2 regions of the Stenotrophomonas sp. YJH_SMC_58 genome follow, and region 2 is predicted to be linked to the other one. Evidence: riboswitches for the same ligand, from Rfam matches in the RefSeq annotation. Region 2 holds a riboswitch; the other holds the start of a gene.

Region 1 (14,339 bases), on a different contig from region 2:
TCGCGCTGACCAGCCTGTTCTTCGCGGTGGCCGGCAACGGCCTGTTCTGGCACAGCGCGATGGCCAGCCATCCAGGCAGCCTGCGTTACGCGCTTTCGCTGCTGCTGTTGCTGCTGGGTGCACACGGCGTGCTGCTGGGCATCCTGGTCTGGCGCTGGAATGCCAAAGTGGTAATCAGCCTGTTGCTGCTGGTGACGGCGTTCGCTGCGCACTACATGAGCCGCTACCACATCTATCTGGATGCGGACATGCTGCGCAACGTGCTGGCGACCGACCCCAAGGAGAGCCGCGAGCTGATGACCGTATCGCTGCTGTGGCCGGTGCTGCTGCTGGCCGTGCTGCCGATGGTGGTGCTGTGGCGCGTGCAGCTGCGCCGACGCAGTTGGGGCCGCAGCCTGCTGTGGCGACTCGGCTTCCTGGTCGTGGCGGCGGCGACCGCAGTTGGCGGTGCGCTGATCTCGTTCCAGGATGTCTCGGCGCTAATGCGCAACCAGCGCGAAGTACGCTATCTCGCCACCCCGGCCAACGTGCTGCTCGGTATGCCGCGCGCGCTGCGTGGCGACAACCCGGTGCAGCGCGCGCCGAAGCTGCCGATCGGCACCGACGCCAAGGCCACGCCACGCGCCCCGGCCAGCAAGCCGCGCCTGCTGGTGATCGTCATGGGCGAAACCGTGCGCGCGCAGAACTGGGGGCTCAACGGTGGCCGCAACACCACCCCGGAGTTGGCCCAGGCACCGGTGATCAACTTCCCCGACATGCACTCCTGCGGCACCAGCACCGAAGTGTCGCTGCCGTGCCTGTTCTCGCCGTGGGGACGCCATGACTACGATGAAAAGAAGATCCGTGCACACCAGTCGCTGCTGCACGTGCTGAACCGCGCCGGCATCGCGCCGTTGTGGCGTGACAACCAGTCCGGCTGCAAGGGCGTCTGCGAAGGGCTGGAGTTCCAGTCGCTGTCCGATGCGACCACGCCGGGGCTGTGCGCCGATGGCCGCTGCATGGACGAGATCCTGCTGCAGGACCTGGCCACCCAGGTGCGTGCCAAGCCCGGCGACCGCGTGGTGGTGCTGCACCAGCTGGGCAACCACGGCCCGGCCTACTTCGAGCGTTACCCGGCAGCCTTCGCGCGCTTCAAGCCAACCTGCGACACCCGTGACATCGGCCGTTGCTCTCGCGAAGAGATCACCAACAGCTATGACAACGCGGTGTTGTACACCGATCATTTCCTGAGCAAGACCATCGGCACCCTGCAGGGCATGCAGGATTACGACACGGCGATGATCTACCTGTCCGACCATGGTGAATCGCTGGGCGAGAAGGGCCTGTTCCTGCATGGCGTGCCGTATGCGATCGCTCCGGCCGAGCAGACCCGCGTACCGATGACGATGTGGTTCTCGCCGGGCTTTGCCAGCAGCCGTGGGTTGGACCTGCAGTGCGTGCGCAAGCGTTCGGCGGCCTATACCGACCACGACAACCTGTTCCCGTCGGTGCTGGGCCTGATGCAGGTGAAGACCTCGCTGTATGAGCGCGATCGCGACCTGTTCGCCAACTGCGAAGGTTGAGGGTTGTTCGGCAGGGCTTGCAGCCCTGCACCCGCGGTAATGCCGGCCGCTGGCCGGTAGCCTCGACAGCAACAGCAGAAGCGGGTTTCCTGAGGGATGGCGGGGTGGGTCCGGTGGCGGGAGACGCCGTAAACCCATCCATGGGGGCTTGGCCGCGGCATCCATGCCGCGGACACTCCCGCCACCGGACCCACCCCGCCTTCGACAGTTTTCCGCGATCTGTCGGAACGACGCATTGCCCTGGTGGGTGTCGACCTTGGTCGACACAGTAGATCCACGCCATGCGTGGATGACTCATTCGATATCTGACAGATGTGTCGACCAAGGTCGACACCTACCAACAGCCGCCGGAATCTGTCGAAGGCGGGGCGGTGTGGATGGGCAGGACCGTTGGCGCCATGGATGGCGCCATCGAGCCCCCATGGATGGGTTTACGGCGTGTCCTGCCCACCCACACCGCCCCGCCATCCCACGGAATGCACGCTGTTGCTTCGGCCTTTGCCCTTGCTTGAAAGCCTCTGCGGGTGCCGGGCGCCGCCCGGCCGACTTCCGCCACTTGCGGTGGCAGCGACGGCCCACTAGCCTTCGGCCGTCGTTCACCACCCAAGGACCGCCCGTGAAACACCGTCATCTCCTGCTGGCCTCGGCAATCGCCGCCGCCACGCTGGCCCTGGCCGCCTGCAAGAAGGAAGCTGCCCCAGGCACCGATACCGCCAGCAGCAGCGCCCCGGCCGGCGAAACCGCCGACCAGTTCGTGGCCCGCATCAATGCCGAATTCAAGGCCGCCTACCCGGAGATGACCTCGGCGCAGTGGCTGTCTTCCACCTACATCAACAGTGATTCCGAACGCATCGCGGCCAAGGCCAACGAGCGCTCGCTGACCCAGCTCAACAGCTGGATCGAGCAGGCCGCCAAGTTCGACGGCAAGCCGATGAGCGAGGACAGCAAGCGTGCGATCCACCTGCTGAAACTGATGTCCTCGATGCCGGCGCCGCGCGATCCGGCCAAGCTGGCCGAGCTGACCCAGATCGCCACCCGCATGGAAGGCAGCTACGGTGCCGGCAAGTACTGCACCGACGCCAACGATCCGAACTCCTGCCGCCAGCTGGGCGAGCTGGAACAGGTACTGGCGCGCAGCCGCGACTACGACAAGCAGCTTGACGCCTGGCAGGGCTGGCACAGCACCACCAAGAGCATGCGCGGCGACTACCAGAAGTTCGTCGGCCTGGTGAACGAAGGCGCCAAGGGCATGGGCTTCACCGATGCCGGCCAGATGTGGCGCAGCGGCTATGACATGCCGCCGGAGCAGATCGGCCCGGAAACCGACCGCCTGTGGGAACAGGTCAAGCCGATGTACGAGCAGCTGCACTGCTACGCGCGCGGCAAGCTGGACAAGACCTATGGCAAGGACAAGGCCGAAGTAGGCAATGGCCTGATCGCCGCGCACCTGCTGGGCAACATGTGGCAGCAGGACTGGTCGAACCTGTGGGACCAGCTGGAACCGTACCCGGGCGCCGGCAGCCTGGACATCACCGCGGCGCTGGAAAAGCAGTACCAGACCAACCTGAGCGCGGCGCTGGCCAAGGCCGGCAAGGATGCCAACGTGGCCGCGCAGTACAAGGCGCAGCGCGAGGCCGAACTGCGTACCGCCAAGCAGATGACCGAGCGCGCGCAGGACTTCTACGTGTCGCTGGGCATGCCGTCGCTGCCGCAGTCCTACTGGGAAAAGACCCAGTTCATCAAGCCTGACGACCGCGACGTGGTCTGCCACGCCAGTGCCTGGGACATGAACATGGAAGGCGACGTGCGCACCAAGATGTGCATCAAGCCGAACGAAGAGAACTTCACCACCATCTACCACGAGCTGGGCCACATCTATTACGACCTGGCCTACAACCCGCTGCCACCGCTGTTCCAGGGCGGTGCCAACGACGGCTTCCATGAAGCGATCGGCGACACCATCGTGCTGGCGATGACGCCCAAGTACCTCAGCTCGATCGGCCTGGTCGATGCGCCGACCGAAAGCCGCGAGGCGGTCATCAACAACCAGATGCGCATGGCGCTGTCAGGCGTGTCGTTCCTGCCGTTCGGGCTGATGATCGACCGCTGGCGCTGGGGCGTGTTCGATGGCTCGATTACTGCCGACAACTACAACAAGGCGTGGTGGGACCTGAAGGCCAAGTACCAGGGCGTGGCGCCGGCCAGCACCCGTGGCGAAGAGTTCTTCGATCCGGGCGCGAAGTACCACGTGCCGGGCAACACCCCGTACACCCGCTACTTCCTGGCGCGCATCCTGCAGTTCCAGTTCTACAAGGGCCTGTGCGATGCGGCCGGCTACAAGGGCCCGCTGCATGAGTGCACCTTCTACGGCAACAAGGAAGCCGGCCAGAAGTACTGGGCGATGCTGAGCAAGGGTGCCAGCCAGCCGTGGCAGGCCACGCTGAAGGAGCTGACCGGTACCGACAAGCTCGATGCCGGCCCGATGATCGAGTACTTCACCCCGGTCAACGAGTGGCTGAAGCAGCAAAACGAAGGCCAGATGTGCGGCTGGCAGGCCAACGCGGCCCCGGCGGCGAAATGAAAAAAGGGGCGGGTCCGCGAGGATCCGTCCCTTTCTGGTAGTGCCGGCCGCTGGCCGGCAACTACGCGATGAAGACCCAACGGGCAGCCGGCCAGTGGCCGGCTCTACCGAAACAGCAGTCAGCTGTTCTTCTTCGCGGCCATCGCTGCGGCCAGCTCGGCCTTGAATTCCTCGAAGGTCTGGCCCTTCTCCCTGGCTTCGGCCTGTGCGGCATCGCGCAGTGCATCGGAGTACATCAGGCGCACCGGCGTGCCGTTGCGCTCGTGCAGTTCACCGGCCTGCATGATCAGCGCCAGCACCTGCGCAGCGCTCTCGCTGTGGCCCGCGATGCGGCCGTCCATGCCCAGCACCCATTCGCCGTCGCGGCGCACGACACCGGCCAGCAGGGTGCGCTGTGCATCGCGCAGTTCCGCATGCGGCTCCACCGGCGAGGCCTGCGCGGCGGCCTTGTTGGCGGCCTGCTTTTCCTGGCGACGGCGCTGGTCGCGGCGGGTCTTGGAGCTGGTGGACATGGTGCGGTACCGCTGCGAAGGGGGGCGCAAGGATAGCGCACCCCGCCCGCAGCACCGCTTCACACCCCTCAGTCCAGCACTTTGCCGTGCCGCCAGTAGCCCATGAAGGTGATCGCGCGGCGGTCCAGCCCGCAATCACGCACCAAGTGGCGGCGGATCGCCATCACCGCCCCCGCCTCGCCCGCCACCCAGGCATACAGCGGCCCGGCCACACCGGTTTCGGCCTGCTCCCAGAGGATCTGCGTATCGACGTCGATCTCCTCCAGCGCATCGCCGGCAGCCACGCCCGAGGTCGCTGCCAACCGCGCCTGGACCGCCTGCAGCAACCGCTGTCCGTAGGCGGCCTGCCCGCGCGGCAGCCAGACCAGCTCGGCGCTGGAGGGCGCCTTCAGGTGCACCGCATCACCGGCCTGCGCCACCTCCAGCAGCGCCAGCGTGCGCGGTGGGTCGACCATGGCCGCCAGTTCCTCGAGGATGCCGGCCACCGCAGGCAACGCGGTTTCATCGGCCACCAGCAGCACCTGGCCGACACCGGCCGGTGGCTTCCACTCCCAGCCCTCGCTGCTCTCGGCACAGTCGGCGTCCGGGGCCAGCAGCACCACACGGTCGCCTGGGCGGGCGTGCATGGCCCAGCGCGAGGCGGGGCCGGTTTCGCCATGGATGACGAAATCGACGTCGACCTCGCCCTGCTCGGCGCGCAACTGGCGGATGGTGTAGGTACGCATCGGCGGGCGCTTGTCGTCCGGCAGGGCCCGGTAGCGTGGGTACCAGTCTTCACCGCTGGGGACCTGCGGCACCTCCTGGCCGGGCAAGGGGAAGAACACCTTGATGCGCTGGTCAGGGCCTTCGGTCTTCATCCGCGCCACGTCGGCACCGGTGAACACCATGCGGTCAAGGGAAGGGGAAAGAACGCGGCGCTCCTTCAGCGCCACCTCGAACAGGCGGTAGGTCTGCTGCGCAGCCATGGGGAACCTCATGCAACGACATCGGATTGGCTGGCTGTCGTGCATCCACGCACCGGCTGGCTGGAGTGCCCAGCCTAGTCCGGTCGTTCCTCTTCGCAAGCGTTGCGGGCAAAGCGGCCGGCCCTACCCCTGCGCGCTGCTCAATGGCCCGTGCAGGCCGCCTGTGCCGCGCGTTCACGCTGGTGTTCCCAGTACCAGAACACGAAGCCGGCGGCGAAGAACGCGGCCTGCCCCAGCGCCAGGTGCAGCGGGCTGGCACTGAGCAGCGGCGACACCACGCCGGCCACCACCGTGCTGATCATCAGCTGCACGAAGGCCTGCAGCGACGAGGCCAGGCCGCGCTGGTGCGGGTACATGTCCAGCACCGCCAGCGCCAGGATCGGGAAGATCAATGCCATGCCCATGCCGCCCAGGAAGATCGGCAGTACCGCCCATGGCAGCACGAACTGTGGCGACAGCGCCACGTAGCCGACATTCAGCAGCACCGACAGCGCACACAGGCCGAAACCAATGGACACCTGGCGGGTGGGCGTGGTGTGCCCGGCCATGCGCCCGGACAGGAACGAGCCGGTGGTCATGCCGCCGATGGTGGGGATGAACAGCCAGGCAAAACCACCCTCGCCCAGATGCAGGTGCTGCATCACGAACACCGGCGCCGAGGAGATGTACAGGAAAATGCCGCCGAAACCGATGCTGCCGGCCAGCGCCAGGCGCAGAAACCGCGGGTTGAAACCGATTCGCACGTAATCACGCAGCAGCACGCGCGGCGACAACGGCACCCGTGCCTCCACCGGATGGGTTTCCGGCAGGTAGCGTGCAGTGGCCGCCAGCAGGAGCAGCGCAAACACCACCAGGAACCAGAAAATCAGTGGCCAGCCGGCGCCACTGAGCAGGATCCAGCCGCCAATGATCGGTGCGATGGCCGGAGCGATGCCGAACAGCATCGATACCTGGCTCATCAGACGCTGCGCGTCGTGTCCGTGGTACAGGTCGCGGATCACCGCGCGGCCGACGATCATGCCGACGCCTGCTGACAGGCCCTGCAGCGCACGGAAGGCCAGCAGCGTGGTCAGGTCGGTGGACAGCGCGCAGCCGACCGAAGCGCCGACGAACACCACCAGGCCACCGAGGATCACCCGCTTGCGGCCCCAGGCATCGGACAGCGGGCCGTGCGCAAGGCTCATCAGGCCGTAGAACAGCAGGTACACGCTGATGGTCTGCTGCACCGCCACCTCGTCCACCGCCAGGCGCTGGGCCAGCTGCGGGAACGCCGGGAAGATGGTGTCGATCGAGAACGGACCGAACATGGCCAGGCCGGCGAGCAGCAGGGCCATGCGGCGGGTGGAGGGAGCAACAGCGGCGGTCATGGGAAAGGCGTCCGGCAGGGCCATGCGCGGCACGCACGGCGGGCGCCGGTCCCCTGCAGCAGGGACGGCGCCAGATGAATTCGGGTATCCGCCCATCATAGGTGGGGATTGCACCTGATGCCATGCAGCAGTGCACAAAACGCACGGACGGGCCATCGGCCATTCAGGCGCGGCCTCCAGGACCGAAGGCGGCCGCCGCGCCCGCAACGGGCTATAATCGGCGGGCAACACGGTGGGAGAAGCGGAACACCGCTGCCGAAGGCGCAACGCCCGTAATCGCTCAGGCCCGATACCACCCGTAACACAACTCTGGAGAGACCGGTTCGATCCGGCGCCGAAGGGGCACGAAGCTGCGGTCCGCCGCGCTTTTAAACTCTCAGGCAAAAGGACAGAGGGGCGCCCCGCAGACCGCCGACCGGCGGCTTGTGCCCGTGCGTGTGCCCTTTCCTGACGGATCCTTCGCCATGTCCCAGAACACCCCTTCCCTGCGTGAGCTTGAGCACCACAACGCGTTCGTCGAGCGCCACATCGGCCCCAACGACGCCGAGATCGCGCAGATGCTCGACGTCGTCGGCCACGCGTCGCTGGATGCGATGACCGACGCCATCGTGCCGGCCAAGATCAAGTCGCCGGCACCGCTGGCACTGCCGGAGTCGATGACCGAAGTGCAGGCACTGGCGAAGATCCGTGCGATCGCCGACAAGAACACCGTGCTGCGCAGCTTCATCGGCCAGGGTTACTACGGTACCCACACGCCGAACGTGATCCTGCGCAACATCCTGGAAAACCCGGCGTGGTACACCGCCTACACCCCGTACCAGGCGGAAATCTCGCAGGGCCGCATGGAAGCGCTGATCAACTTCCAGACCCTGTGCGCCGACCTGACCGGCATGGAAATCGCCAACGCCTCGCTGCTGGACGAAGCCACCGCCGCCGCCGAAGCGATGACCCTGGCCAAGCGTTCGGCCAAGTCGAAGTCGGACACCTTCTTCGTGCACGACGCCGTGCACCCGCAGACCCTGGAACTGCTGCGTACCCGCGCCGAGCCCATGGGCATCGTGCTGCGCGTCGGCACCCCGGCCGAAGCACTGGAAGCGGAAGCGTTCGGCCTGCTGCTGCAGTATCCGGACACCTTCGGCCAGGTCGGCGACTACAAGGCGCTGGTCGATGCCGTGCACGCACGCGGCGGCCTGGTGGCCGTGGCCACCGACCTGCTGGCCCTGACCCTGCTGGCTGCCCCGGGCGAATGGGGCGCGGACATCGTTGTCGGCAACAGCCAGCGTTTCGGCGTGCCGTTCGGTTTCGGTGGCCCGCACGCCGCCTTCATGGCCTGCCGTGACGCCTACAAGCGCTCGATGCCGGGCCGCCTGATCGGCGTTTCGATCGATGCCCAGGGCAACCCGGCCTACCGCCTGACCCTGCAGACCCGCGAACAGCACATCCGCCGCGAGAAGGCCACCTCCAACATCTGTACCGCGCAGGTGCTGCTGGCGGTGATGGCCTCGATGTACGCCGTTTACCACGGCCCGGAAGGCCTGACCCGCATTGCCCGCCGCACCCATCGACTGGCCTCGATCCTGGCCGCAGCGCTGCGCAATGCCGGCGTGCAGGTCGGTGGCGACTTCTTCGACACCCTGCACGTCACCGGCGTGCATGCCGATGAAATCCATGCCAAGGCACGCGCCGCCGGTTACAACCTGCGCGCGATCGACAGCGACTCGGTCGGCATCAGCCTGGACGAGACCACCACCCGCGCCGACATCGTCGCCGTGGCTGCGGTGTTCGGTGCCTCGCTGGACGTCGACGCGCTGGACGCCAGCACCGCCGACGCGCTGCCGGCCGGCCTGCTGCGCCAGTCCGCGTTCCTGACCCACCCGGTGTTCAACACCCACCACAGCGAGCACGAACTGCTGCGCTACCTGCGTTCGCTGGCCGACAAGGACCTGGCGATGGACCGCACGATGATCCCGCTGGGTTCGTGCACCATGAAGCTCAACGCCACCGCCGAGATGATCCCGGTGACCTGGCCGGAGTTCTCGCAGATCCACCCGCTGGTGCCGGCCGACCAGGCGCTGGGCTACAAGGAACTGATCGACACGCTGGAAGCGATGCTGGTCGAATGCACCGGCTACGACGCGGTCAGCCTGCAGCCGAACTCCGGCGCACAGGGCGAGTACGCCGGCCTGCTGGCGATCCGGGCATACCACCGCTCGCGCGGCGAAGGCCACCGCGACATCTGCCTGATCCCGGATTCGGCGCACGGCACCAACCCGGCCTCGGCGCAGATGTGCGGCATGAAGGTGGTGGTCACCAAGACCGATGCCAACGGCAACGTCGATGTGGAAGACATCCGCCTCAACGCCGAGAAGTACAGCGACCGCCTGGCCGCGATCATGATGACCTACCCGTCCACGCACGGCGTGTTCGAGGAAGAGGTGGTCGAGATCTGCGAGATCATCCACCAGCACGGCGGCCAGGTGTACACCGACGGCGCCAACATGAACGCCCTGGTCGGCGTGGCCAAGCCCGGCAAGTGGGGTTCGGACGTTTCGCACCTGAACCTGCACAAGACCTTCTGCATCCCGCACGGCGGCGGCGGCCCGGGCGTCGGCCCGTGCGCGGTCAAGGAACACCTGGCCCCGTTCCTGCCGGGCAAGCTGGGTGACAACGGCCCGGTCGGCATGGTCAGCGCCGCCAGCTTCGGCAGCGCCTCGATCCTGCCGATCAGCTGGATGTACATCGCGATGATGGGCCGCGAAGGCCTGCGCAAGGCCACCCAGGTCGCGCAGCTCAACGCCAACTACATCGCCAAGCGCCTGGCCCCGCACTTCAAGACCCTGTACACCGGCCGCAACGGCCTGGTGGCACACGAGTGCATCCTCGACGTACGCCCGCTGGAGAAGACCAGCGGCATCGGCGCCGAGGACGTCGCCAAGCGCCTGATCGACTTCGGCTTCCACGCCCCGACCCTGAGCTTCCCGGTGGCCGGCACGCTGATGGTCGAACCGACCGAGAGCGAATCGCTGCACGAGCTGGACCGCTTCATCGACGCGATGATCCAGATCCGCGAGGAGATCACCGCGATCGAAGACGGCCGCCTGGACCGCGAGGACAACCCGCTGAAGAACGCGCCGCACACCGCCACCGCGGTGACCGCCAGCGAGTGGACCCACGCCTACCCGCGCGAACTGGCTGCCTTCCCGCTGGCCAGCCTGAAGCAGAGCAAGTACTGGCCGCCGGTGGCGCGCGTCGACAACGTGTACGGCGACAAGAACGTGATGTGCGCCTGCATCCCGGTCGATGCCTACAAGGATGATGAAGTCGAGGCTTGATTCCTCGCGGCATCGGTAAAGAGAACGGCCCGCGCAAGCGGGCCGTTTTCATGAGGGCGGGTGGACCAGGGTCCACACCCACGGTAATCCCGATCACGGGTCCGGCATCTGCCCCAGGCTCAACTGCCACGACACGCCGAAGCGATCCTGCACCCAGCCGTAGCGGTTGCTGAAGTCATAGTCGCCCACCGGCATCAGCCAGTGGCCGCCCTCGCCCAGCACGCGCGCGGCGCGCTCGAACTGCTCGGCGCCGGAGCACTCGACGAACAGCGAGATCGACGGGCTGAAGGTGAAATCGTGCACGTCCAGGCTGTCAAAGCACAGGTAGTGGGTGCCACCGAGCAGGAAGATGGCCTGTCGGACCTGCCCGGGCACGCCGGCACCGGCGCCGTCCGGATGGCGCTGCATTGCCAGCAGGCGGAAATCGGCGAAGGCCTCGGCGTACAGGGCCAGGGCGGCCTCGGCCTGGCCGGTAAACATCAGGAAGGGGCGACTGCGCAGCATGCGGTACTCCCGGTCGACGGGCCGATGACGGCCCACACGATCAGGATGGCACGGCGGATGTGCAGCCTCCGTGGTAGTGCCGGCCGCTGGCCGGCAGCTTCAGTCACGCCTCGCGCATGCGCCGCGCGATGGCGCTGCCGGCGGCGATGGTGGCGGTCAGCGCCACCATCGACAGGAACTGCAGGCGGGTGTGCGACTCGCTCAGCAGCAGGCCGAAGATCAGTGCCAGGATCGCCAGCGCGCAGCAGGTCAGCCACGGGAAGCCGGCCATGCGGAACGGCAGCCGGGTACCCAGGCGATCCGCGCGGCGGCGCAGCACCAGCTGCGACACCAGCGACAGCGTCCACACCAGCAGGCAGGTGGAACCGACGATGTTCAGCAGCACCGGCAGCACCCGGTCCGGGAACAGCAGCTCCATCACCGTGGCGGCGAAACCGAACAGCACGCTGGCCAGCACGGCAATCACCGGCACCTGGCGCGGATCGGTCCAGCCCAGCACGGCCGGCGCTTCACGACGCTGCGCCAGCGAATACATCATGCGCGAGGCGCCGTAGAGGTTGGCATTGAGCGCCGACAGCAGCGCGATCACCGCGATCAGGGTGATGGCGGTGCCCGCGCCCGGGATGCGGGCGATATCCAGCACGGCGGCAAACGGCGACTTCAGCGCTTCGCTGGTCCACGGTACGACGGCGATGATCACGCTCAGCGAGCCGATGTAGAACACCAGGATGCGCCACGCCACGGTGCGGATGGCACGGGCGATGCTGCGTTCCGGATCTTCGGTCTCCGCCGCCGCAACGGCCACGATCTCGGTGCCACCGAAGGCAAAAACGACAACCAGCAGTGCAGCGCCAATACCGGCCAGGCCCTTCGGCGCGAAGCCACCATGCTCGGTGAAGTTGCTCAGGCCCGGCGAGGTCACCTGCGGCAGCCAGCCCATCAGCAGCGCCACGCCGATGGCGATGAAGGCCAGGATCGCCGCCACCTTGAGGATGGCGAACCAGAATTCGAACTCGCCGAAGTTCTTCACCCCGAGCAGGTTGATCGCGGTGAAGAACAGCATGAAGGCCAGCGCCGCCATCGGTACAGGTACTGCTGGCCAGACGGTGGCCAGCAGACCGGCCGCTCCCACCGCCTCGGCGGCGATCACGATCACAAGCTGCACCCACCACAACCAGCCGACGGTGGCACCGGCGGTGGCGCCCATGGCATCGGCGGCATAGACCGAGAACGCGCCGCTGGTCGGTTTGGCCGCCGCCATTTCGCCCAGAGCGTTCATCACGATGATCACCAGCGCGCCGGCGACCAGATACGACACCAGGACCGCCGGACCGGCCGCCTGCACACCCACGCCCGAGCCGAGGAACAGGCCGGCGCCGATGGCGCTGCCCAGGCCCATCATGATCAGCTGGCGGGGCTTGAGCGAATGTCCGAGGCGGGACGGTGAAGCGGTCGGAATCGAGTTGGGCATCGGCAGGGCTGGCGGCGGGCTACAGGGGCGACACCTTACCCTGTCCCATGCCCGCGGGGATAGGCACAGCGCAGCAGGCGGCTCAGGCCAGTGCCGGCTCTCCGACACTGCCACCAATACGGGCGCGGTAGGCACGCGGCGAGAAACCGGTTTCAGCCTTGAACTTGCGGGTAAAGGCGCTCTGGTCGCTGAAACCGCAGGCCTGGCCGATGCTGGCGATGCTCTCGTCACCGTGCAGCAGGTGCATGGCCATCTGGATCCGCAGCCGGGTCAGCACCTGCTGCGGGGTCATCTGGAACACCTTGCGGAAGCTGCGCTCCAGCTTGGACAGCGAAAAACCGGTGATGTCCAGCAGGGTCTGCATGCGCACGTTCTCGGCGTAGTGCGCGTTGAGGTGGGCCAGCGCCAGCCGCAGCTGCTCGTACTGGGTACCCAGACTGTCCTTCTGGCCAAGGTCGCGGGAAATGCCGATCAGGCCCTCGATGGCCCCATCGACCACCAGCGGACGCTTGCAGGTCAGGCACCAGCCCGGTTCGCGGTTGGCGAACAGGTGCAGCTCCATCAGGTTCTCGATCACCTCACCGGCCAGCACGCGGGCGTCCTGGTCCACGTAGTCGGCGCTCAGCCCGGTCGGGTAGATCTCCGCCGCGGTACGCCCGATCACGTCCTTGCGGGCGCGCAGGCCCAGCCGCCGCAGCATGGTCTGGTTGACGTGGGTGTAACGCCCCTGAAGGTCCTTGATGAAGAACAGCACATCCGGGATGGCGTCGAACAGGGCTTCGATGTCGGCGGGCTCGACTCGCATGGAGCAAGCATACCCGAGCCTGCTTTTGCCTGTACGTTCACCTTTGCCGGACCTCGGTTTAACGGGCCCGGTTCCAGTGTCGTGGTTCTCTTTGAGCATCCGGAGCCAACGTCAATGGCCGCCAGCAAGCCGACCGGCAAGCGCGCAACCACCCACGCCGAGAACCACCACCGCGGCAGCGGCGATGAACTGCACCAGCAGGCCGGGGGCAGTCATCCGGCGATGACCACCGATCAGGGCATCCCGGTGGCAGACAACCAGAACTCCCTGCGGCAGGGACCTCGGGGGCCTACGCTGCTGGAGGACTTCATCCTGCGCGAGAAGATCACCCACTTCGACCATGAGCGCATTCCCGAGCGCATCGTGCACGCCCGCGGCAGCGCTGCGCATGGCTACTTCGAGTTGACCCGATCACTGAAGGCGCATACCCGCGCGCGCATCCTGACCGAGGTTGGCGTGAAGACACCCGTGTTCACCCGCTTCTCGACCGTGGCCGGTGGCGCAGGTTCAGTGGACACCCCGCGCGACGTGCGCGGCTTCGCGGTGAAGTTCTATACCAGGGAGGGCAACTGGGACCTGGTCGGCAACAACATGCCGGTGTTCTTCATCCAGGACGCCATGAAATTCCCGGACCTGGTGCACGCGGTGAAGATGGAACCGGACCGTGCCTTCCCGCAGGCCGCGTCGGCCCATGACACGTTCTGGGACTTCATTTCGCTGATGCCCGAATCGATGCACATGATCATGTGGGCGATGAGCGACCGCGCCATACCGCGTTCGCTGCGGATGATCGAAGGCTTCGGTGTGCACAGCTTCCGCCTGCTGAACGAGGCCGGCGAGTCAACGTTCGTCAAGTTCCACTGGCGGCCCAAGCTGGGTATCCAGTCCACGGTCTGGGACGAAGCGCTGAAGCTGCAGTCGGCCGACAATGACTTCCATCGCCGTGACCTGTTCGAGGCCATCCAGCGCGGCGACTTCCCGGAATGGGAACTGGCGGTGCAGTTGTTCACCGAAGAAGACGCCGACGCATTCCCGTTCGATCATCTGGACCCGACCAAGATCATTCCCGAATCGCTGGTGCCGTTGCAGGTCATCGGGCGCATGGTGCTGGACCGCTGGCCGGACAACTTCTTCGCCGAGACCGAGCAGGTGGCTTTCTGCCCGGCCAACGTGCCACCGGGCATCGACTTCAGCAACGACCCGCTGCTGCAGGGGCGCCTGTTCTCCTACCTGGACACCC
Region 2 (14,339 bases):
CGGTCGACCTGGCGATCAGCCGCCTGCGCCGCAAGCTCGGGCAGGCCTCACCCGGTGCGGAAGCCCTGGTGCAGACATCGCGTGGCGAAGGCTATCGCTTCCACGCCGAGGTACAGGTGCTGTGAATAGCCGGTGGCCGACCGCGCGTTGGATCACGATGCTGGCCCTGGCCAGCCTGCTGCTGGCGACACTGGTCAGCGTGGCCGTGGTTGGCTGGATGCCTCGGCCCGCGCCGCCACCGATGCGGTTGGACCAGGCCGTGCAGGTGCTGCGGGGGGAGCAGGCCGCGGCACCACTGGGCCTGCATCTGGCGACGCAGGATGCGCCACCAAAGGGCAGTGCCAGTGACTGGCTCACCCAGTTGGCGGCGCTGCAGATGGGTTTGCCGGCGAAGGAGGTGCGCCTGGTCTGGAGCGGACAGGGCAAGGCGCCTGATGTACAGGTCATCGAAGGCGGCGAGGTGCTCGACGGCACGGCGCGGGTCGGTGTACTGAAGGCGCAGGCCGCGCTGCTGACCGCGATGCAATGGCCGCCGTTTGAACTGGGCGTGCGCCAGGCCGATGGCCGCTGGCGGGTGGTCGGCAGCGATCACAGTGATCTGGCAGCTTGGCGGCGACAGGTGATACTGGCGCTGCTGGGCGGTGCCGTGTTGCTGGCGCCGCTGGCGGCGTGGGCATCGATCCGGCTGGGGCGTCCACTACGACGCTTGGCCGATGCCAGTGCACGCGTGGACCTGCAAGCCGACACGCCCCTGCCGGATGATGGCCCGCGCGAGGTACAGATGCTGGCCGCCGCGATCGGCACCGGTCGAGAGCGCCTGCGTGCGCAGGCCCAGGACATGACCCATATGCTGGCTGCAGTGGCGCACGACCTGCGCACACCATTGACCGGCCTGCGACTGCGCGCCGAGTTCGCGCCCACACCACAGGCGGCCCGGATGGTGGCGGACATCGAGCGCATGGACACGATGATCGAGCAGGTGCTCGATTACGCACGCGGTGAACTGCAGCCGTTGCAGATGCGCCCGCTGGATCTGGCCGCGCTGCTGGAGGAGTGCGTGCAGGCAGCGTTGCTGCGCGGTGTCGAGATCTCCATGCAGGGGCCGGACAGTCTGCCCTGGCACGGCGACGCGTTGCTGCTTCGGCGCGCGTTCGACAACCTTATCGACAATGCCGATCGCTATGCCGGGGCGGTGGAACTGCGGCTTGCCGTGGTTGAGCGAGGGGTCCAGCTGGAGGTGATGGATCGGGGCCCAGGTATCGCCGAGGGCGACCGAGTACGCCTGCTGCAACCGTTCCAGCGCAGCGAGCGTTCTCGTAGTCGCACCACCGGTGGAGCGGGACTTGGGCTGGCAGTGGCCGCAAATGTGGCGAGGCGGCACGCGGGCGAACTGCAGCTGCTGCACCGGGAGGGCGGCGGGCTGGTTGCGTGCCTGCTGCTGGGAAAGTTCACCTGATATCGGCTGTGGTTTACAGGCAGCGGCTGTTTGGCTGTATGATTAGGCGCCTAACCATATCACGTGCGTGAGATGATCGAAGCCAAGCACCATGCCCTGATCGAGGAAGCGCAGCGACGCGGTCACGCCAACATCGCGCCGCTGCGCCTGTGTTTCCAGCTGCTCTCGCTGTCCTCGTCGATCGATCGCGACTGCGCCGCGCGGCTGGCACCGCATGGGCTCAGCGAGGGTCGCTTCATCGTGCTGTTCCTGTTGCACGGGGCCGGTGGCGCACTGCCGCCGCATGTGCTGGCCGAGCGCGCCGGCGTGACCCGCGCCACCATCAGCGGCCTGCTCGACGGCCTGCAGCGCGAAGGCCTGCTGCAGCGTCGCAACGATGACGGGGATGGCCGCCGCCTGCAGATCGTGTTGACCGCACCGGGAAAGCGTTTGGCCGAATCGCTGTTCGAGCAGCACACGCAATGGATCGGTGGGCTGTTCAACGGCCTGGATGCTGATGAACAGCAGCAGCTGTCACAGCTGCTGCGCAAGGTCTGGCAGTACACGGACGCCGGGCGGGAATCCGCAGCATGAGCACGGCCATTCCTGCGGAACGCCGGCAAGCACTCAACACCGGCCGCGTCCCCGCCACCCATCTGGCAGAATGCCTGGCAGTGGATTTTGCCGCGCTGCTGCAGGTGGTGGCGCCTGCGCTTGCACCGGAGGCGCAGCAACGCATGCGGGACGCCTCAGGCAAGGGCATCACCCTGCGCATGGCCCTGGCTGCGCAACTGCTGCGTGAGGCGGGGCAGGGGGCGCCTGCGCTTTGGCAGCATCACAGCTCCGATACCGTGCGTGGCTGGGCCTGCTACCTGATCGGCAGCGATGCCCGCGCAACGCTGGCAGGGAAACTGCAGCAGATGCGCACACTGGCCGATGACCCCCATTTCGGTGTGCGCGAATGGGCGTGGCTGGCACTACGCACGGACATCGTTGCCGCACCACTGCAGGCGCTGGAGCACCTGCAACCGTGGTCACAGGAAACATCGCCGTACCTGCGCCGCTTCGCCTGCGAAGCACTGCGTCCGCGCGGTGTCTGGGCCACGCATATCGCACTGTTCAAGCAGCGCCCGGAACATGCATCCGCGCTGCTGGAAGCACTGGCCGACGATCCGGAACGCTATGTGCAGGATTCGGTCGGAAACTGGCTCAACGATGCCGGCAAGACCCAGCCGCAGTGGCTGCGCCAGCTGTGTACGCGTTGGCAGCATGAGCGCCACAGCGACGCCAACGCCTACATCCGCAAACGCGCGCTGCGCTCGCTCCGGTAGTGCCGGCCGCTGGCCGGCAACCCCCGAACCCTCAAGGAAGAACCACCATGTCGCACACCTTCATCGAGCTCTACACCGCCACCCCTGCCTGGACCACACTTCCGCCCGAGCAGCGGAACGCCTTCTTCGCCCGTATCGGCGCCGGCATGCAGCAGTTCGATCCGGTCCGCATCACGCCGCTGGCGATGGGCCGCATTGCCTCGGGCGTACCGCACGGCAGCGATGAGCAGTTCTATGCGGTCTGGCGCTGCGCAAGCCGCGAGGAGGTCGATGCGTTGATGGCCGGCATTGCCGCTACCGGCTGGCATGAGTACTTCACCACCACCCAGGCGGTAGGCGCGATGGACAGCATGGCCCAGCACCTTGCCGACCTGGCCGCCTTGTAGCGGCGCGGCAGACGCCGGCAGATTCCGTGCTGGGCATGGGTGGCACATGCGCCTGTCACCCAGACGCGGTAAACAGGACATTGCCCATGCCCATCCGCAGGAAAGTCGATCATGCAGAGCACGCTCCAGGTCACGCTGTTCGGCCCTCTTGGCGACAGCCCGGCGTTGCAGTTGCCGGGGCTGGAGGGGCCGTCGGTGGCCATCCAGGAATCGGCCCTGCGGCGCTTGGTTTCCGATCTCTACACCGCGCGTTCCCTGCTCAACCCCGAGCAGCTGGACGAGGCCCGGCAGGAACTGGATCGCGTGCTGGAACGCTGGGCCGACATCCATGAGGGCCTGCTGCTGGACGTGGAAGTGCATGGCAAATGAGCGACGTTGCGTGGTTGCCGCCGCGTGGGCAGGGCCGGCGCGCATCTCGCTGAACCGCGTCCCCAGTTGCGGATGAAACATTTTGCACTGCGCAAAAGCTGTGCTATCAATACAACCCATGAACGCAGCCGCCACCCGCTTTTACTGGTATTACTTTCCGAAGCCACTGGCGGAGGAAGGACTGCGCTCACCCTGAAGAAAGCTTCAGACGCATTCCCGAAAGCCGCCAGCGAACCTGGCGGCTTTTTTCATGCTGCCACGCTGGGGACCCCCAACGTTCCGGAGACCTCCCCCAATGCCCCCGCACACCGACGACCTGCGTATCCGCACCATCGAACCGCTGACACCGCCTGCCCAGCTGCTGGCGATGCTGCCGTGTGACGATGAAGCCTCCGACACCGTCAGCGCCTCGCGCGCGGCCCTGCACCAGATCCTGCATGGCCGTGACGACCGCCTGGCAGTGGTGGTTGGCCCATGCTCGATCCACGACCCGAAGGCCGCCATCGAGTACGCCCAGCGCCTGAAGCCGCTGCGTGACGCGCTGGCCGGGGAACTTGAAATCGTGATGCGCGTGTACTTCGAGAAGCCGCGCACCACGGTGGGCTGGAAGGGCCTGATCAACGATCCGGACCTGGACGGCAGCTTCAGGATCGACAAGGGCCTGCGCATCGCCCGTGGCCTGCTGCGCGACATCAACAAGCTCGGCCTGCCGGCCGGCGTCGAGTTCCTCGACGTGATCTCGCCGCAATACATCGCCGATCTGGTGGCGTGGGGCGCGATCGGCGCACGTACCACCGAAAGCCAGGTGCATCGTGAGCTGGCCTCGGGGCTGTCGTGCCCGGTCGGCTTCAAGAACGGCACCGATGGCAACGTCAAGATCGCCGCTGACGCGGTGGGTGCGGCGTCCAATCCGCATCATTTCCTGTCGGTGACCAAGCAGGGCGGCACCGCCATCGTGTCGACCACCGGCAACCCGGATTGCCATGTGATCCTGCGTGGTGGCAGGCAGCCGAACTACGACGCGACCAGTGTCGCCGAGGCCTGCCAGGCGCTGACCAAGGCCAAGCTGCCGACGCGCCTGATGATCGACGCCAGCCACGCCAACAGCCTGAAGAACCCGGAAAACCAGCCGAAGGTGATCGAGGACATTGCTGTTCAGCTGGAAGACGGCGAACAGCGCATCGTTGGCGTGATGATCGAGAGCCATCTGGTCGGTGGCCGCCAGGAACTGGTGGAAGGCCAACCGCTGGTCTACGGGCAGAGCATCACCGATGGCTGCATCGACTGGGACACCACCGTGACGGTGCTGGAGCGACTGGCCGCGGCCGTGCGCGCCCGTCGCGACGTGAAGGTGTCCGAAGCCGCTTGAGTGCGGCACGTGTGTGGATGGCGGCCAGCGCCTGCGGGGGTGCGGCCGCGATCAGGGCCGGTCGGAGTTGGAGACCGGCCCATCTGCACCGGCGATGCGCCTGGCGCTGCGCATGAGCGACAGCGCCAGGTACATCGCCGGGGTGGTGCGGATTCCGCCGCGCGAACCTCAATGCACTTCGTCGTGGTACACGAACTTCGGCATTTCCCAGCGGTAGTGGATCGCCAGCAGGCGCAGCGCGAAGCCGCCGCCGAGGCAGCACAGGATCGCGGTGGCGTCGGCCACGCCCCAGTGCAGCAGCAACAGGTAGGCCGCGCCAGTCAGCAGCGCGATGATCGCGTACAGCTCCTTCTGGAAGATCAGCGGCACCTCGTTGCAGAGGATGTCGCGCAGCACGCCGCCGAACGCGCCGGTCAGCATGCCGGCGATCAGCACGATCGGCATCGCATGGCCGGCTTCGCGCGCGATCGAGCAGCCGATCAGGGTGAAGGCGATCAGGCCCAGGCCATCGAGCACCAGGAAGGTGCGACGGAAGTGGTGCATCCAGCGCGCCACCCAGGTGGCGATCAGCGCCGCGCACACGGTGAAGCCCAGGTACTCGGGATGCTTCACCCAGCCCAGCGGGTAGTGGCCGAGCAGGATGTCGCGCAGTGAACCACCGCCGAGTGCGGTGACGCAGGCGATCATGACCACGCCGAACAGGTCCATGCGGCGGCGGCCGGCAGAAAGTGCGCCGGTCATGGCTTCGGCGGAAATGGCGATCAGGTAGATGATGGACAGCAGCATGGGACAGGCTCCGGGCGCGGTGGGGCCGGCCATGCGCGACTACCGCCACTGCCTGCGCAATGACGGGATGACGATGACCGGTGCCGCTCCCGCTGTCCTTTTGCCTGAGAGTTCAGCGGCATGGGCCGCGTGCCCCTTCGGCGGATCGTCCCGGGCGTGCCCGGTGACCTCTCTCCAGCTCGGCGAGTCGAATGCATGGTTGGTGGGATTCCAGCCCACCGGCCTGAGCGATCATGGGAGCCTGCGCCTTCGGCGGGCGCCAGCGCGGCGCCTCTCTCCTGCATTCGGGCGCCAGTATATCCGCTGCAGTGCAGCACGGCATAATCCGGGCATGGCCCCGTCCCTCCGCCCGTGGTTCCTGTACCTGCTCGAATGCCGCGATGGCAGCTATTACGCCGGCATCAGCACCGACGTGGACGCGCGCTTCGCCGCCCACCAGGCCGGCAAGGGCGCGCGCTACACCCGGGCCCGGCCACCGCTGCGCGTGCTGGCCGTGCGCGAATACCCGGACCGGGCCGCCGCCTCGCGGGCCGAATGGCAGCTCAAGCAGCTGCCGCGCGAGCGCAAGCTGGCGTGGTTGCAGGCGGTGGATGCCGGGTCCCTGTAGATCCATGGCATACATGGATGCCTCTGTGCCGCCATGCGATGATCGCCCAGCCCTCAGCGCTGGAGACCCGGATGTCCACCGTCGCCCTGTTGTTCGCTCTCTCTGCGTCAACCAGTCCCGCTGCCGACCCGGCCACCCTCGTGGCCATCGAAGCCACCTGCCATGACTACGTCGACGGCCAACTGGAGGCCGACCCGCAGCGCGTCGCCCGCTCCCTGCACCCGGACCTGGCCAAGCGCGCGGTCCTCGGCGATACGCCCGACGAGCGGCTGGGCCTGCGCCGCATGTCGAAGGAAGAACTGGTCTCGTTGACAAAGCAGGGCGCACTGAAGACCCCAAAGGATCAATGGGACCGCCGCTGCACGGTGCTGGACGTGACCGGCAATGCCGCCTCGGTGCGATTGGAAACGCCGTGGTTCGTCGATTACTTCCACATGGGGCGCTTCGACCAGCGCTGGATCATCGTCAACGCGTTGTGGTACCCGAAACCGAAGGCGAAGTGAGCGCGATGCGTGCCGCCGGTAAGGCATGGGTCTCCGTCGTCGTACTGGCCGCCGGCATCGCACTGCTGCCTGGCCTGCTGTACCTGTTCGGGCTGGCGCTGGTGGAAGGCCGGCCGCAGCCGGCGGACCGCGCGCCCAGTGGTGTGGCTGCGTGCAGCAGTGAACCGCGAACAGGATTTCAGCCGATGAATCCCTGGAGTTTCGCCGCGCAGTTCTTCGACGACGACGCGATGAAGAAGAAGGTGCCAGAGGTGGAACGGGAGGCGTTCTGGATTGCCCGCCGCCATCTTTGGCGGCAGCCACGGCACGACATGCTGCGCTGGCATCTGAGCAGCACGGCACTGACGATCTGGATTACCCGCAACTGGAGTGCCGCGCAGATTGCCGACACCGCAAGGAAGGAGGACTTCTGCCGCGCATGGTCGAAACGGCGGGCGCCCGGTGGCCCGATGAAGCGGTAGATCCACGCCATGCATGGATGATGTTGACGGAGTCAGAGCCCTTTCCTGCGGAGAGGGGGCGGACCGCGCGGCAGCCGGCCAGCGGCCGGCACTACCGTCGGGGTCGCCGGTCTTCCTGGTCATCACCGAAGATGATGCGCGCGCTGCGCTGGTAGCTCCAGTACGCCACGGCCCAGTTCAGCAGCACCACGATGCGGTTGCGGAAGCCGATCAGGAAGAACACGTGCGCGGCCAGCCAGAACCACCAGGCCAGCACGCCCGACAGCTGCAGCCGCCCCAGGTGCACGATCGCGGCCATGCGACCGATGGTGGCCAGGTTGCCGTAGTCGGCGTACTTGAACGGGCCGGGCTCGGGCTTGCCGTGCAGGCGTGCGCGGATCACCTCGGCCACGTATTTGCCCATCTGCTTGGCAGCGGGTGCCACGCCGGGTACCGGCTTGCCGTCGGCCTGGCTCAGTGCGGCCAGGTCACCGGCCACGAACAGCTCCGGGTGATCGGGCAGGGTCAGGTCCGGTTGCACCGGCACGCGGCCGGCGCGGTCCAGCGGCACGTCCAGCGTGCGCGCCAGCGGTGAAGCGGCCACGCCGGCGGCCCAGACCACGGTGCGGGCCGGTACGAACTGGTCACCGAGCGTGAAGCCCTGGCTGTCGATGTCGCTCACCGGGGTACCGGTCAGCACTTCCACGCCCAGCTTTTCCAGCTGGCGGCGTGCTTTCAGCGAAAGTACTTCCGGGAACGAGGACAGCACGCGCGGGCCGGCCTCGACCAGCCGCACCTTGGCGCTGGCCGGGTCGATGTGGCGGAATTCGTTGCGCAACGTATGCCGCGCGATCTCGGCCAGGGTGCCGGCCAGTTCAACACCAGTGGGACCGCCACCGACCACCGCGAAGCTCAGCCATGCGGCCTTCTTCGCCGGGTCCGGTTCCGCCTCGGCGCGCTCGAACGCCAGCAGCAGCTTGCGGCGCAGCGCGATCGCATCGTCCAGCGTCTTCAGGCCGGGCGCATCATCGGCCCACTGGTCGTTGCCGAAGTAGGCGTGGGTGGCGCCGGTGGCCAGCAGCAGGCTGTCGTAGTCCAGCGTGCTGCCATCGGCCATGCGGATCTGCCGGGCCTGCTTGTCGATGGCGACCACTTCGCCGAGGCGGACTTCCACGTTGCGCTGGTGGCCGAGGATATGGCGCAGTGGTGCAGCGATATCCGGCGCGGACAGGCCGGCGGTGGCCACCTGGTACAGCAGCGGCTGGAACAGATGATGGTTGCGGCGGTCGACCAGGGTGATGCGTATGCGCTCGCGGGCCAGGGCACGGGTGGCCCAGAGACCGGCAAAACCGCCGCCGACAACAACCAGGTGGGGAACGCGCTCGCGACTCATCGACTCACTCCAGTGGGGGCATTGGGGGAAGCGCCTGGCATCTTCGCACGGCGACTGCCTGTCACGTCAGCGCCCGCGTGGATCGGCGATACTCGGGTTCAGGCAACCGCCCGCGAGGAGTCCATGAGCGAACCGGAAAAGCGCATCGCCCTGTTGATCGACGCCGACAATGCGCCGGCCTCGAAGATCGACGAGGTGTTGGCCGAAGTGGCCCGCTATGGGGTGGCCAACGTGCGCCGCGCCTATGGCAACTGGAAGAGCCCGCGACTGAAGGGGTGGGAAGCGGTGCTGCATGAGTATGCGATCCGTCCCATCCAGCAGTTCGCCTACAGCAAGGGCAAGAATGCCTCGGACATGGCGATGGTGATCGATGCCATGGACCTGCTGTACGCACGCAACCTGGATGGCTTTGCCATCGTCTCCAGCGATGCGGACTTCACCCCGATGGTGATGCGCCTGCTGACCGATGGCGTGAAGGTGTACGGTTTCGGCGAGAAGAAAACACCCGAGCCGTTCGTCAACGCGTGCTCGAAATTCACCTACCTGGAAGCACTGGGCCAGACCCACGCCAGCGTGCCGGATACCGAACAGGCCTCCAGCGAACAGGCCTCGAACGAGCCGGTGGCCAACGACGATGCGCGCCCGCGCAAGAGCGGTGCGGAAATGCGTAGCGACACGCGGCTGGTGAAGATGCTGCGCCGCGCGGTGTCCGCGGCCGAGGGCGAGGATGGCTGGTCGCACCTCGGCCCGGTCGGCAGCCAGATCGGCAACCAGGCGTCGTTCGACCCGCGCAACTATGGCTACGGCAAGCTCAGCGATCTGCTGGCCGCGATCGGCCTGTTCGAACTGAAGAAGGATGGCAAGTCGTCCTACGTGCGCGCGCTGCCGAAAAAGAACCGGTAATGCCGGCCGCTGGCCAGCGAGGAACCGGTAGTGCCGGCCGCTGGCCGGCAATTCCCGGACGCCAGATCCCGCATCCGGCATGCACACACCCCGCCCGATCAGGGGTATCGTTGCCGCTCGCATTGCCAGCAAGGAATACCCGCATGTTGAAGATCTGGGGCCGTCGCAATTCCAGCAACGTCCGCAAGGTGCTGTGGTGTGCCGAGGAAATCGGCCTGCCGTACGAGTCCATCGAGGTCGGTGGCAGCCACGGCGGCACGCAGACGCCGGAATACCAGGCGATGAATCCCAATGGCCTGGTACCGGTGATCGAAGACCACGGCCTGCCGCTGTGGGAATCGAACGCCATCGTGCGCTACCTGAGTGCGCGCTACGCGCTGGGCACGCTGTACGCCGAAGACCCGATGGAACGCGCCCAGGCCGAGAAGTGGATGGACTGGAGCACCTCGCGCATGGCGCCGCTGTACACCGACCTGATCTGGGGCATCATGCGCACCGCCCCGGCCGACCGCGACGAAGCGCGGATCAATGCCGCCATCGTGCGCGCCGGCGACTACCTGGCGATGGCCGATGCCACCCTGGCCAAGCAGCCGTGGCTGTCCGGCGAGACATTCGCGATGGGTGACATCCCGCTGGGCTCGCTGATCTATGCCTGGTTCGAACTGCCGATCCAGCGTCCGGAACTGCCGCACCTGGCCGACTGGTACGCCCGTCTTCGCGAGCGCCCCGCCTACCAGCGCGGCGTGATGTCGCCGCTGACGTAAGCGAAAGCGTCCGGGGTCAGAGCCCTTTTCTGCGAAAAGGGATCCGACCCCAGGGCATCGGGGTCGGATCCCACCCGACGGGTGGGCTCTGACCCCTCAATAAAGATCCGTCGGATCCACATCCAGCGACCAGCGCACCTTGCGTGCTTCCGGCAGCGCATACAGCTGCGGTACCAGTTGCGAAAGCACCCCGTGCAGCGGTGGCCGCTGCGCGGCAGACAGCAGCAGCTGGGCGCGCTGGTAACCGGCGCGCCGTGGCATCGGCGCCGGCATGGGTCCATAGGCTTCCACCACGTCCTGCTCGCCCAGCAGCTGTCGCGCTGCCAGCAGGAATGCATTGGCATGCTCCACCTGCTGCGCTTCGGCGCGCATCAGCGCCAGATGCGCGAACGGCGGGAATCCTGCGGCCTGGCGCTGGTTCAACTCGGCCTGCGCGAACGGGTGGTAGCCACCGCTGACCAGGGTTTCCAGCAGTGGGTGCCCCGGGTGATGCGTCTGCAGCCAGACTTCGCCCGGGTCGCGCGCGCGTCCGGCGCGACCGGCGACCTGGATCAGCTGCTGCGCCAGTTTCTCGCTGGCGCGGAAGTCGGCGGAGAACAGGCCTTCGTCGATGCCGGCCACCACCACCAGGGTCAGCTTGGGCAGGTCGTGGCCCTTGGCCAGGATCTGCGTGCCGACCAGGATGCCGGGCTGGTCGCCCAGTTTCGCCAGCTGTTGTTCCAGTGCATCGCGTCGCGACGTGGTGCCGCGGTCGATGCGCACCACCGGGAAGTCGGCGAAGGCGGCGGTGAGATGTTCTTCCAGGCGCTCGGTGCCGATGCCCTGCGGTTGCAGCGCCAGACTCCCGCACGCGGGGCATGCCAGCGGCGCCGGTTGCCGCGCACCGCAGTGATGGCACTGCAGGCGACGACCGCCGCCATGCACGGTCATCGGTGCATCGCAGCGGTTGCATGGCGCGGTCCAGCCGCAGTCGTGGCACAGCAGTACCGGCGCATATCCACGGCGGTTCTTGAACACCAGCACCTGCTGGCCGCGCTGCAGGTGCTCGCCAATGCCGGCCAGCACGTCGGCCGAGAGGCCGTCATGCAATGGTCGCTTGCGCACATCAAGGATGCGCACGCGCGGTGGCCGCGCATCACCGGCACGCTGCTTCAGGCGCAGGTGGGTGTAGCGCCCGGCATAGGCGTTGTGCAGCGTCTCCAGTGAAGGCGTAGCGCTGCCCAGCAGCACCGGAACGCCCAGCGCCTTGCCCCGGACCAGGGCGAAATCGCGTGCGTGGTAGCGGATGCCATCCTGCTGCTTGTAGCTGCCGTCATGCTCCTCGTCGACGATCAGCAGGCCGGCCTGCGGCAGCGGCGTGAACACCGCCGAGCGGGTGCCGACGATCACCCGTGCCTCGCCGCGCGAAGCCGCCGCCCAGACCCGGGCGCGCTCGTTGTCGTTCAACCCCGAATGCAGTGCATGCACGGCGATGCCGAGGCGGCCGCGGAAGCGTGCCAGGGTCTGCGGGGTGAGGCCGATTTCCGGCACCAGCACCAGCGCCTGCTTGCCTTGGGCCAGGCAGTGGATGATGGCCTGCAGGTAGACCTCGGTCTTGCCGCTGCCGGTTACGCCATCCAGCAGGAACGGTTGGAAGCCCTCGACTGCGTTGATCGCCGCCACGGCCTCTGCCTGCTCCGTGTTGAGGGTGGGGCCAGGCAGTGGCTGCGCGTGCTGCGGAGCGACGCGCAGCGCCACGCGTTCGGCCAGCTCGCGCTTGGCCAGGCTGCGCGCGGCGGTGCGCCAGTCGTCCATGCGTTCGCCCAGCACGTCCTCATCGACGATGGCGTCGGCCAGCAGCTCGGCCAGCTGCCGGGGGCGGCTGCCGGCGCGCAGTTTTTCGCGCTGGGCGCGGCCTTCGGCGGTCAGCTGCCAGCCCCAGTGATGGGTGTCGGGCAGGGCGTCGCCATGGCGCAGCGGGCCCGGCAGGGCGGTGCTCAGCACCTCGCCCAGTGGCGCATGGGTGTAGCGCGCCAGCCACTGCAGGCTGTGCCACAGCTCGCCCTGGAGCAGCGGGTGCGGGTCGCACCAGGCCAAGGCCTGGCGCAGTCCCTGGCCGTCATCGGTCTGGCCGTGCCCCACCACTACGCCGACCAGCTCGCGGTTGCCGAACGGCACCTTCAGGCGGCAGCCGACCGCGACCGTGGGGCCATCGCGCTCTGGTGACAGGTAGTCGAACAGGCGCGGCAGCGGGACGGGCAGGGCGACCTGCAGGGTCGGAATGGGTGAAAGCATCGGGCCAGTGTAACGGGCCATGCGCGCGCGGATGGCAGGGGCCAGAGACTGCCGGGGGGCCTCCGTCGAATCTTAAATGTCACCTAAATATCGGTGTCCATTGGAGATTCAGTCTTATCCACATGTTCTGTGGATAACGTTGTGCGTTACCGGTCGACGGGAACGCAGGAGGCCGATGGCGACGAGCTCACGCTTGGGTTGGTCAAAAAATCGCCACACTTAAAAGTCATTCAAAATCAACAACTTGAGTGTGAAACATTGCTGAAACAGAGTGAATTCAGCTGGATGCCGCAGTTTTCCCCGAGGCGGGCGTGGTGCTGTGCACAACCTGCAGCACGAAGTGCCTGCGCGCGCAAGTCCTACGGGTGCCGATGGGCTGCCGCTATCATGCCGGCAGACCTTTGGAGTGACCGATGACGGCTGTGCCCGCCCCTGTTTCCTCGACCGCGGCCGGCGCGCTGTCGGCGTTCCTGCGCGGCGTCGAGCGCCGCGCCCTGGTGGTGGCTGAGCTGCAGTGCGGCGATGCCGCGCGAGCCGAGCAGACCCTGGTGGCGGTGATGCGTGCCTTCGCCGCGGTCGCCAGCGACCTGCCGATGGCGCAGTGGCCGACCCGCTTCTGGACCCTGCTGGGCCAGCGCCAGGCGCTGCGCGAGCCGGTGGGCGGCCAGTGGCTGCCGCCGTTGGCCGCGCTGGGCGAAATGGGGCCGCTGCCGCGCTTGGCGCTCCTGCTGCGGGTGGGCGGCAGTCTGGACGAGGGTATCGCCATGCGCGTGCTCGACCAGGACGAAGCGGGCTACCAGCACCTGCTGGCCGATGCCTGCCCCCGTGATGCGCTCGGCCAGCCCGATGCGTCGGCATGGCGCCAGCTGGCCGAACAGGTGCAGCTGCGCATCCGCGACCTGCCGGCCAAGCGCCTGCAGCAGCTGCAGCAGCCGGCTGCGCCGGCCGCCAGCAATGAAGCTCCCCCGACCAGCTGGCGCGCACCGCAGCGCGATGATCGTGCGGCCGCCCAGGGCAAGCGGCGGCGTCCCAATGCCAGGCCGCGCTGGCGCGGCCCGGTGATCCTGCTGGTGACGGTGGCGGTGCTGTTGGCCGCGGCAGTGGGCTGGCGCTACTGGCAAGGACATTCATCCGGTAGCGACGCTCCACTGCCGGAAGGGGTAGTGGGCGAAGCTGGCCCGGTCACGGTGGAAGCGCTTCCGCCGAGCAAGGTCAATGCCACGCCGGATGCGACCCCGGCCCAAGCCTCCGACGACGCCATGATGCTGGCCGACCGCGACTATCCGCTGGTGGCCGATGCCGATCTGTATGCCTGGACCGCCGCCGGCGGCCCGTTGCCGGTGGACGAATCGCAATCCAGGCCGAGCCGGCCCGAGCCGGCCAGCGCCACGCTGGAAACCGCTGCCGCCGATGAATAAGACCCTGTTCGCCAGCCTGCTGCTGGCCCTGCCGTTGTCGCTGTCCGCCGCGCCGCAGACCTTGAGCGTGCCGCTGCCGCCGCCAGTGCCGGGCAGTTCACCGGCGGCTCCCGCTCCGGCCACCACAAACACGACGCCCGCTGCGTTCACCCAGCTCGACGCCCAGCAGCAGCGTCAGCGCCGTGCCGACTACGCGGCCTGGCGCGCCCTGCCGGAGAGCGAGCGGGAGCGCATCCGGCAGGCTGCGGCGCGGTTCAATGCGCTGCCGGCGGACCAGCAGCAGCGCCTGCGCGAGCAGTTCCAGGCGCAGGACCAGGCCTTCCGCGAGGGCTGGCGGCTGGGCCCGCAGCTGGGACTGGAG

The links. A riboswitch is a leader RNA that binds a small molecule or an ion and turns the genes downstream of it on or off. The one in region 2 is predicted to bind glycine.
Region 1: another riboswitch for glycine. It lies ahead of gcvP (aminomethyl-transferring glycine dehydrogenase); the one in region 2 lies ahead of AC5P68_RS15270 (trimeric intracellular cation channel family protein).

Annotation. Positions count from the first base shown of each region.
Region 1 is NZ_JCAFSW010000001.1:66,229-80,567, forward strand. Features, by position in the region: gene AC5P68_RS00330 (phosphoethanolamine transferase) at 1-1,562, shown strand, start outside; gene AC5P68_RS00335 (M2 family metallopeptidase) at 2,179-4,143, shown strand; gene AC5P68_RS00340 (hypothetical protein) at 4,263-4,655, opposite strand; gene AC5P68_RS00345 (siderophore-interacting protein) at 4,724-5,620, opposite strand; gene AC5P68_RS00350 (multidrug effflux MFS transporter) at 5,761-6,987, opposite strand; glycine riboswitch at 7,287-7,389, shown strand; gene gcvP (aminomethyl-transferring glycine dehydrogenase) at 7,452-10,319, shown strand; gene AC5P68_RS00360 (VOC family protein) at 10,413-10,823, opposite strand; gene AC5P68_RS00365 (amino acid permease) at 10,927-12,294, opposite strand; gene AC5P68_RS00370 (helix-turn-helix transcriptional regulator) at 12,377-13,099, opposite strand; gene AC5P68_RS00375 (catalase) at 13,214-14,339, shown strand, end outside.
Region 2 is NZ_JCAFSW010000011.1:152,888-167,226, reverse strand. Features, by position in the region: gene AC5P68_RS15305 (response regulator) at 1-125, shown strand, start outside; gene AC5P68_RS15300 (sensor histidine kinase) at 158-1,456, shown strand; gene AC5P68_RS15295 (MarR family winged helix-turn-helix transcriptional regulator) at 1,529-2,029, shown strand; gene AC5P68_RS15290 (DNA alkylation repair protein) at 2,026-2,766, shown strand; gene AC5P68_RS15285 (DUF6616 family protein) at 2,814-3,152, shown strand; gene AC5P68_RS15280 (hypothetical protein) at 3,264-3,521, shown strand; gene AC5P68_RS15275 (3-deoxy-7-phosphoheptulonate synthase) at 3,817-4,890, shown strand; gene AC5P68_RS15270 (trimeric intracellular cation channel family protein) at 5,059-5,676, opposite strand; glycine riboswitch at 5,761-5,864, opposite strand; glycine riboswitch at 5,878-5,967, opposite strand; gene AC5P68_RS15265 (GIY-YIG nuclease family protein) at 6,008-6,283, shown strand; gene AC5P68_RS15260 (nuclear transport factor 2 family protein) at 6,355-6,786, shown strand; gene AC5P68_RS15255 (hypothetical protein) at 6,792-7,247, shown strand; gene AC5P68_RS15250 (NAD(P)/FAD-dependent oxidoreductase) at 7,339-8,619, opposite strand; gene AC5P68_RS15245 (NYN domain-containing protein) at 8,743-9,522, shown strand; gene AC5P68_RS15240 (glutathione S-transferase family protein) at 9,666-10,286, shown strand; gene AC5P68_RS15235 (primosomal protein N') at 10,383-12,560, opposite strand; gene AC5P68_RS15230 (hypothetical protein) at 12,974-13,978, shown strand; gene AC5P68_RS15225 (DUF3106 domain-containing protein) at 13,971-14,339, shown strand, end outside.